3 regions of the Oceanisphaera sp. IT1-181 genome follow, and region 1 is predicted to be linked to each of the others. Evidence: predicted binding sites of a transcription regulator. Region 1 holds the regulator's gene; each other region holds the start of a gene.

What was found. Region 1 encodes MetJ, which represses methionine synthesis genes. Its sites were predicted from a motif close to AGANNTCTAGANNTCT; they were not measured.
Region 2: metN (methionine ABC transporter ATP-binding protein MetN) is a predicted target of MetJ. The motif match lies at 1,398-1,413, and genes of this name have one in related genera.
Region 3: metA (homoserine O-acetyltransferase MetA) is a predicted target of MetJ. The motif match lies at 1,169-1,184, and genes of this name have one in related genera.

The regions. Positions count from the first base shown of each region.
Region 1 covers NZ_CP136856.1:186,058-188,329, forward strand. Annotated here, with positions in the region: gene nudE (ADP compounds hydrolase NudE) at 1-202, shown strand, start outside; gene cysQ (3'(2'),5'-bisphosphate nucleotidase CysQ) at 205-1,035, shown strand; gene metJ (met regulon transcriptional regulator MetJ) at 1,153-1,485, opposite strand; gene metB (cystathionine gamma-synthase) at 1,683-2,272, shown strand, end outside.
Region 2 covers NZ_CP136856.1:3,101,616-3,103,887, reverse strand. Annotated here, with positions in the region: gene R0134_RS13755 (methionine ABC transporter permease) at 1-279, opposite strand, end outside; gene metN (methionine ABC transporter ATP-binding protein MetN) at 260-1,303, opposite strand; gene R0134_RS13745 (ABC transporter permease subunit) at 1,545-2,272, shown strand, end outside.
Region 3 covers NZ_CP136856.1:3,086,470-3,088,741, reverse strand. Annotated here, with positions in the region: gene R0134_RS13690 (CinA family nicotinamide mononucleotide deamidase-related protein) at 1-1,075, opposite strand, end outside; gene metA (homoserine O-acetyltransferase MetA) at 1,220-2,164, shown strand.

The sequences.
Region 1 (2,272 bases):
TTATTTTGGTAGCCGAATGGATATCTTATTAGCGCGAGATCTGTACCCTGAACAACTAGAAGGGGATGAGCCGGAACCACTTGATGTGGTGCCTTGGCGATTAGATCAACTGGATGAGTTGATGGCAAGGCCTGACTTCAGTGAAGCCCGCAGCATTTGTGGTGTATATTTGCTGCAAAACTGGCTCAATAAAAAGGAGTAAATATGGATGTTCCTGCTTTGTTACCCAGTGTGATTGCCGCCGCCCGCGAGGCGGGAGATCTGATTTTGTCGCTCTATAACAGTGGCGATTATCAAGCACAAAATAAAGACGATAATAGCCCGGTGACGGATGCAGACTTAGCGGCGCATGAGTTTTTAAAAGTGGCGCTGCGCGATATTGCTGATATTCCGGTGTTATCGGAAGAAGGCTGTGAAGCCCCCTTGGCGAAGCGCAACAGCTGGCCGCGCTATTGGTTGGTCGATCCGCTGGATGGCACCCAAGAATTTATTGCCGGCAGCGGTGATTTCTCGACCATGATCGCCTTGATTGAACACGGCAAGCCGGTATTGGGTGTGGTGTATGGCCCGGTTAATAATCTGCTGTATTATGCGGCGCGTGGCTTTGGTGCCTTTAAAGAAGCGGATGGCCAAGTCCGTGCCATTAGTGCCAGCCATTATGATGCGAGCAAACCGCTGCGCAGTCTTCGGATCACCGTTAGTCGTCGGCAAAATGTCGACTGGGTGCGCGCACGGCTCACCACAGCCCTCGATTATCAGCTGGTGCCGCTAGGTTCAAGCTCGTTAAAGTCGTGTTTGGTGGCAGAAGGCGGTGCGGATATCTATATGCGTATTGGCCCTACCGGTGAGTGGGACACGGGTGCTACTCAGTGCATAGTAGAAGAGGCAGGCGGGCGTATTGTTGACCTCTATTTAGGGCCATTAAGTTACAACCAACGCGAGACGTTGATTAATCCTAATTTTATTACGATGGGCGATCCCGAGCTCACTTGGGCCAACATCTTAATCAAGCCAGAAGGGGCGGGTGATAAATAATCACCCAGTTTGAGCTGCTAAGTTTAAACAGCAGACTCGAGCATAAACATTAGACATAAAAAAAGCAGGAGCCGACATGAGTGGGCTCCTGCTTTTTTGTATTCTGTGTTCTGAGGTTTACTCTACGTCGTCGACGTCAAAGTCTTCAATCTCTATACCGAGTTTCGCCATAATATCTCGCGCACGGGCCGGAATTTGATCGGGTACGTCTTTTCGCAAATCATCGTCTTGGGGTAAAGGCTGGCCAGTATAGGCATGCAAAAATGCTTCACACAGCAATTCGCTGTTGGTGGCATGACGCAAGTTATTCACCTGCCGACGGGTGCGCTCATCGGTTAATATCTTTAACACCTTGAGAGGTATGGACACGGTAATCTTTTTTACCTGTTCATTTTTTTTGCCGTGCTCGGCGTAAGGGCTGATATAGTCGCCGTTCCATTCAGTTTTCATTATCTACCCGCATCAAGGTTATTAAAGGTTAAAAATCCGAGCGAGATTGTAACCCCTACACCTTATATTGGCAATCCAACAGCTTAGATGCTTGGACGTCTAGGTGGCTTGACGGCCTGCTTGCGCTGGGTTACTGTGCGGGCAAGCAATTATAATAAATTTAATACATCAGGCTGCCAGTGGGCAAAGGAGAACATATGCCAGATTACCAGACTCAAACTCATGCGGTTCGTACCGGCATTGACACGGATACGCAGCATGGCGCCGTAGTGCCGCCCATTTATCTGAGCAGCACCTTTTCGTTTGAGGACTTTGGTAAGCAGCGCCGTTTCGATTATGCCCGCTCGGGCAACCCGACCCGTCAAACCTTGATTGATGCGCTCACCAAATTAGAAAAAGGCGCGGGCGGCGCGGTAACGGCCAACGGTACCGGCACTATTAACCTGATCGTCACCTCACAGTTAAACGCCGATGACTTATTAATCGCACCCCACGATTGTTATGGCGGCACTCATCGCCTGTTTAATGCCTTTGCCAAAAAAGGCCACTTTAAAGTGGAATACGTCGATCAAACTGACGAGGTCGCATTGGCCGCCGCCATGGCAAAAAAGCCGAAGATGCTGTGGATTGAAACCCCGTCTAACCCCTTACTGCGCGTGGTCGATATTGCCGCCTTGTGTGCGGCGGCCAAAGAAGTGGGCGCGCTGAGCGTGGTGGATAACACCTTTTTATCGCCGATTTTACAACAGCCCCTGACCTTGGGCGCGGATTTAGTGGTGCACTCCAC
Region 2 (2,272 bases), 660 kb from region 1:
TATGGCGGCCATGGTACCGATACTGGTGCCGGCCACCAAGCGGGTAAAGGGAATGATGGCCACCATTAAGATAATAAAGGGAATCGAGCGCCCAATATTAATAACAGTACCTAACACTTTATTAAAAATGGCATTTTGCCAAATTTGTCCTGGCTTACTGACGTGCAATGCTATGCCTAAAGGGATGCCTAATAAGCAGGCAATCACCCCTGAGCCAAAGGTCATCAATAAGGTTTCCCAGAGTGCTGATAACAGCAAATTAACCATGGCGTCGGACATAACCGAGTACCTCTACCTGAATTTTATGTTCTTGAAGATAAGCCAGTGCGGCCTGTGTTTGCTGTTGGCTGCCATCCAGCTCCGCCAGCATAAAGCCAAACTTAACGCCGCCTGCGTATTCCATGTCGGCGCTTAAGATGCTGACATCCACATTAAGCTCACGACTCAAAATAGAAATCAGTGGGCTATCCACAGTCTCGCCGCTAAAGCCCAGCCGCACTAACGGCAAGCTATCGGCCGAGGGTTGCGCTTGCAAACGCTGCTGATAATCCTCAGGAACTGCCAAGTTAATGGTGGAGGCAATAAAGCGGCGCGCCAGCTCAGTCTTAGCATTGGCAAAAAACCACGCCACTTCGCCTTCTTCTATTAGCTCGCCGTCGCTGATAATCGCCACTCGGTCACAAATGGTTTTCACCACCTGCATTTCATGGGTGATCAACAGTATGGTCAGACCGAGCTTACGGTTAATGTCTTTTAATAGCGTTAGAATCGATTGCGTAGTATTAGGATCCAGCGCCGAGGTAGCTTCATCACACAGCAATACCTTAGGCTTAGGCGCCAAGGCGCGTGCGATGGCCACCCGCTGTTTTTGACCACCCGACAGCGCATTGGGGTAGGCGTTAGCTCTGTGGCTTAAGCCCACCAACTCTAATAGCTCGGTTACTCTGTGCTTAATGTCAGCCTTATTCATGCCGGCCAGCTCTAATGGCAAGGCGACATTGGCGAACACGGTGCGAGAGGACAACAAATTAAAATGCTGAAAAATCATGCCGATCTTGCGCCGCGCCGCCGGCAGCTGACTTTCTTTAAGCTGGGTTAAATCTTGGCCGTCGACTAATATTTGGCCACTGGTGGGGCGCTCTAACATATTCACGCAACGGATCAGCGTGCTCTTGCCCGCGCCTGACTCGCCGATCACGCCCATAATTTGGCCCGCAGCCACTGCCAGGTTAATGTTACGCACTGCATGCACGGCCTGTTTGCCGTCGCCGTAGCGCTTACTGATATTCATTAGCTTGATCATCGGAGGATGAGCCTTTGCGGTAAGGTTTTTCACTACTTTAACAGAACAGGGTAGTGACAAGTCACAAAAGTATGACCAATAACAGTTGATGCTAAGCCGTCTGGATGTCTGAGTCAACGCAAAATGTTCATCGCTCACCATAAGGTGCGGCGCGTCTCTTTCTTGCTTATCGGCAGCCAGATAGGCTAGGGTGCTTATAGCGTTATTTCCGCGCTTTCAGGGAAAGAATTTAAGGAAAACAATGGCACAGTATTTTCTGCGGCGTTTATTGCTGCTGATCCCGACCTTTTTGGGAATTACCTTAGTGGTGTTTGCCATTACTCGCTTCGTCCCCGGTGGGCCCGTCGAGCGCATGCTAATGGAAAGCCAAATGCAAAGCAGCGAGTTTAGCCAAAGCTCGCGCGGCAGTCAGGTGCTCTCGGCGGAGCAAATCGACGAGCTTAAAGCCTTCTATGGCCTAGATAAACCTGTGTTTGAAGCCTATCGCGATTGGCTGACCAAACTGGTGCAATTAGACTTGGGTGAGTCGAGCCGCTATTTCTTGCCGGTGTGGGAGCTTATTAAAGAGCGGCTACCTGTGTCCGCCTTCTTTGGTATCTGTACCTTCTTCCTCAGTTATTTCATCTCCATCCCCTTAGGGATCCTCAAAGCGCTGAAACACAACAGCCGCTTCGACAGCATTACTTCTATGCTGATTTACGCCGGTTATGCGTTGCCCGCCTATGTGGTGGGCATTTTCTTACTGACGATTTTTTCGTTTCAGCTGGGTTGGTTCCCCATGGGTGGCTTCGTTGGCGATGACTTCTATTACCTAGAAGGCTTTTGGCCGAAAACCTTAAATCTATTCCACCATGCACTATTACCCTTGATTGCCTATGCCATTGGTGATTTTGCGGTGCTGACCATGACCATGAAAAACAGCCTAATGGAAAACCTGTCAGCCGATTATGTGCGCACTGCGGTGGCCAA
Region 3 (2,272 bases), 670 kb from region 1:
CTAATAAACGGCGCTGTGACAGCGGATCACGAAAGTGCATCTGCAAAGTTTGTACATAGCAGCCAGTCTGCGTTTTTAATGCTACTGGCACCCCTTTAGGGCCAGCTGCACCTATGGCTAAGGTGAGGGGGCGTGCGGATTTCTGTAGCCAATGAGCCAGTTCTTCAGCTTCGTCTGGCAAGCCGGCAAGATAGTGGCCTTCAAACTCTCGAGTGATAGTACTGATGGTATCAGTTAGGCGCCCACCGCTGGCATCTTCAAAAATCATTAAGTCTTTATCGAGTAACATGGGTCCTAGACTGGCGGTAAAGTCCATGTTGTCTCGGGCGATCAGGTGCGTGCCGACTTGGGCGAGCAATTGGGCTTCGGCTTGCGCTATGGACTCGGCATTCGCGGTGTCGATGATAAGCTTCACTTCTATGGTTGGCAGATTAGCGCGATAACCTAGCGCAATACCTGCGGGCCAAGTGAGAGCATCAAGTTTGTCGCTTAAGCCGGACTCGGATAGGCCAAATAGAAAGAAGCGGCGTACTTGGCTGCGTCCATTGTCACCCAGTTGGCGACGCAAGCGCGGCAGTATTTCATCGTTCATCATCACCTTTAGCTCAGAGGGCACCCCTGGGGTAAAAAAGAAGGTGGCGCGATTAAGCTTAACGGCGAAACCACAGGCGGTGCCGACCGGATTATCAACTAACTCCGCACCTTGAGGCAGCATGGCTTGTTTGTTGTTGCTCTTGGGCATTTCGCGGTTACGATTGCTGTATTTTTGCTGCATGACTTCAAGCCAATACTGATTGAGCTCTAAAGGTATACCTGCGGCATCGGCCATGGCCTCTGCACTAATATCATCCGAGGTGGGGCCTAAGCCGCCATTGACGATCACTATGTCTGCTTGATGACTGCGCTGTTCGAATAACTCGACTAAATCGGCCTTATCGTCACCGACGGTGAAGCGACGGCGCACTTGCCAGCCTTGCTCGAGCAGCAATTGAGACAACCAGCCGGCATTGGTATCTGTGATTAAGCCGGTCAATACCTCGTCGCCCGTGCTCACCAGTTCAATAACAGGTTCCATAATAGTCTTTCCTTTAAGGGTGTTGCCCCCGATATTAGCGTATCTTGAGCCTTTGGCACACGTTGAGGATGACAAGATTGGCCACTTTGTTGTAGAGTTCTAGATGTCTAGACTTTCTTAGTTCCGTTGTACTGGAGTAAGCTCATGCCCATTAGAATTCCCGATCGCCTGCCAGCGGCTAATGTCCTGTCTCAGGAAAACATCTTCGTGATGACGGAGACTCGCGCAGTTAATCAGGAAATTCGCCCGATGCGGGTGTTGCTGCTTAATTTAATGCCCAAGAAAATAGAAACTGAAAATCAGTTACTGCGAATGTTATCGAACTCGCCGTTACAAATTAATGTCGACTTGCTGCGCATTGACGACCGGCCGTCAAAAAACACCCCTCAGTCGCATCTAGAAAGTTTCTATCATGATTTTGAGCAGATTAAAGATCAGTTCTATGACGGTCTTATCATTACCGGTGCGCCACTGGGCCTGACCGACTTTTGTGATGTGGTTTACTGGGACAAAATAGAGCAGATTGTGGACTGGGCGAAGAGCCATGTGACCTCTACGCTGTTTCTATGTTGGGCGGCGCAGGCGGGCTTGAAGATTTTATATGGCTTGGATAAACGCACTCGGTTAGAGAAGTTATCGGGCGTTTATGAGCACCAGAACTTAGGCGGCTACGACCCGTTAGTGCGCGGTTTCGATGATGTATTTCTTGCGCCGCATTCTCGCTATGCAGACTTTCCGGTGGAGCTGTTACGGGAAAAAACCGATTTAAAAATCTTGGCGGCGTCCGATAAAGTAGGCGTCTACTTAGCGGCTAGCCCTGATGGGCGGCAAGTGTTTGTGACCGGTCATCCTGAGTACGATCCTCATACACTGGATAATGAATATCAGCGCGACCTAGAAGTAGGCATAGCGCCGCAGATGCCAGAAAACTATTACCCAGATGATAATGCGGGTAATTTACCGAGGGCGACGTGGCGCAGTCATGGCCATTTGTTGTTTGCTAACTGGCTCAACTACCATGTTTACCAGCTAACGCCTTATGACTTGAACACCTTAAGTGCTACCGGCGAATCGCTAACCAGAGACTGAATGCGTGAGAAATGAGGGTTAAAGCGGACGGGATAACATCAAAGCTACAGCCAAAGAGGTCGAATAAATTCGACCCTACAAAAATAACTGCCTTCACTCATTAATTCT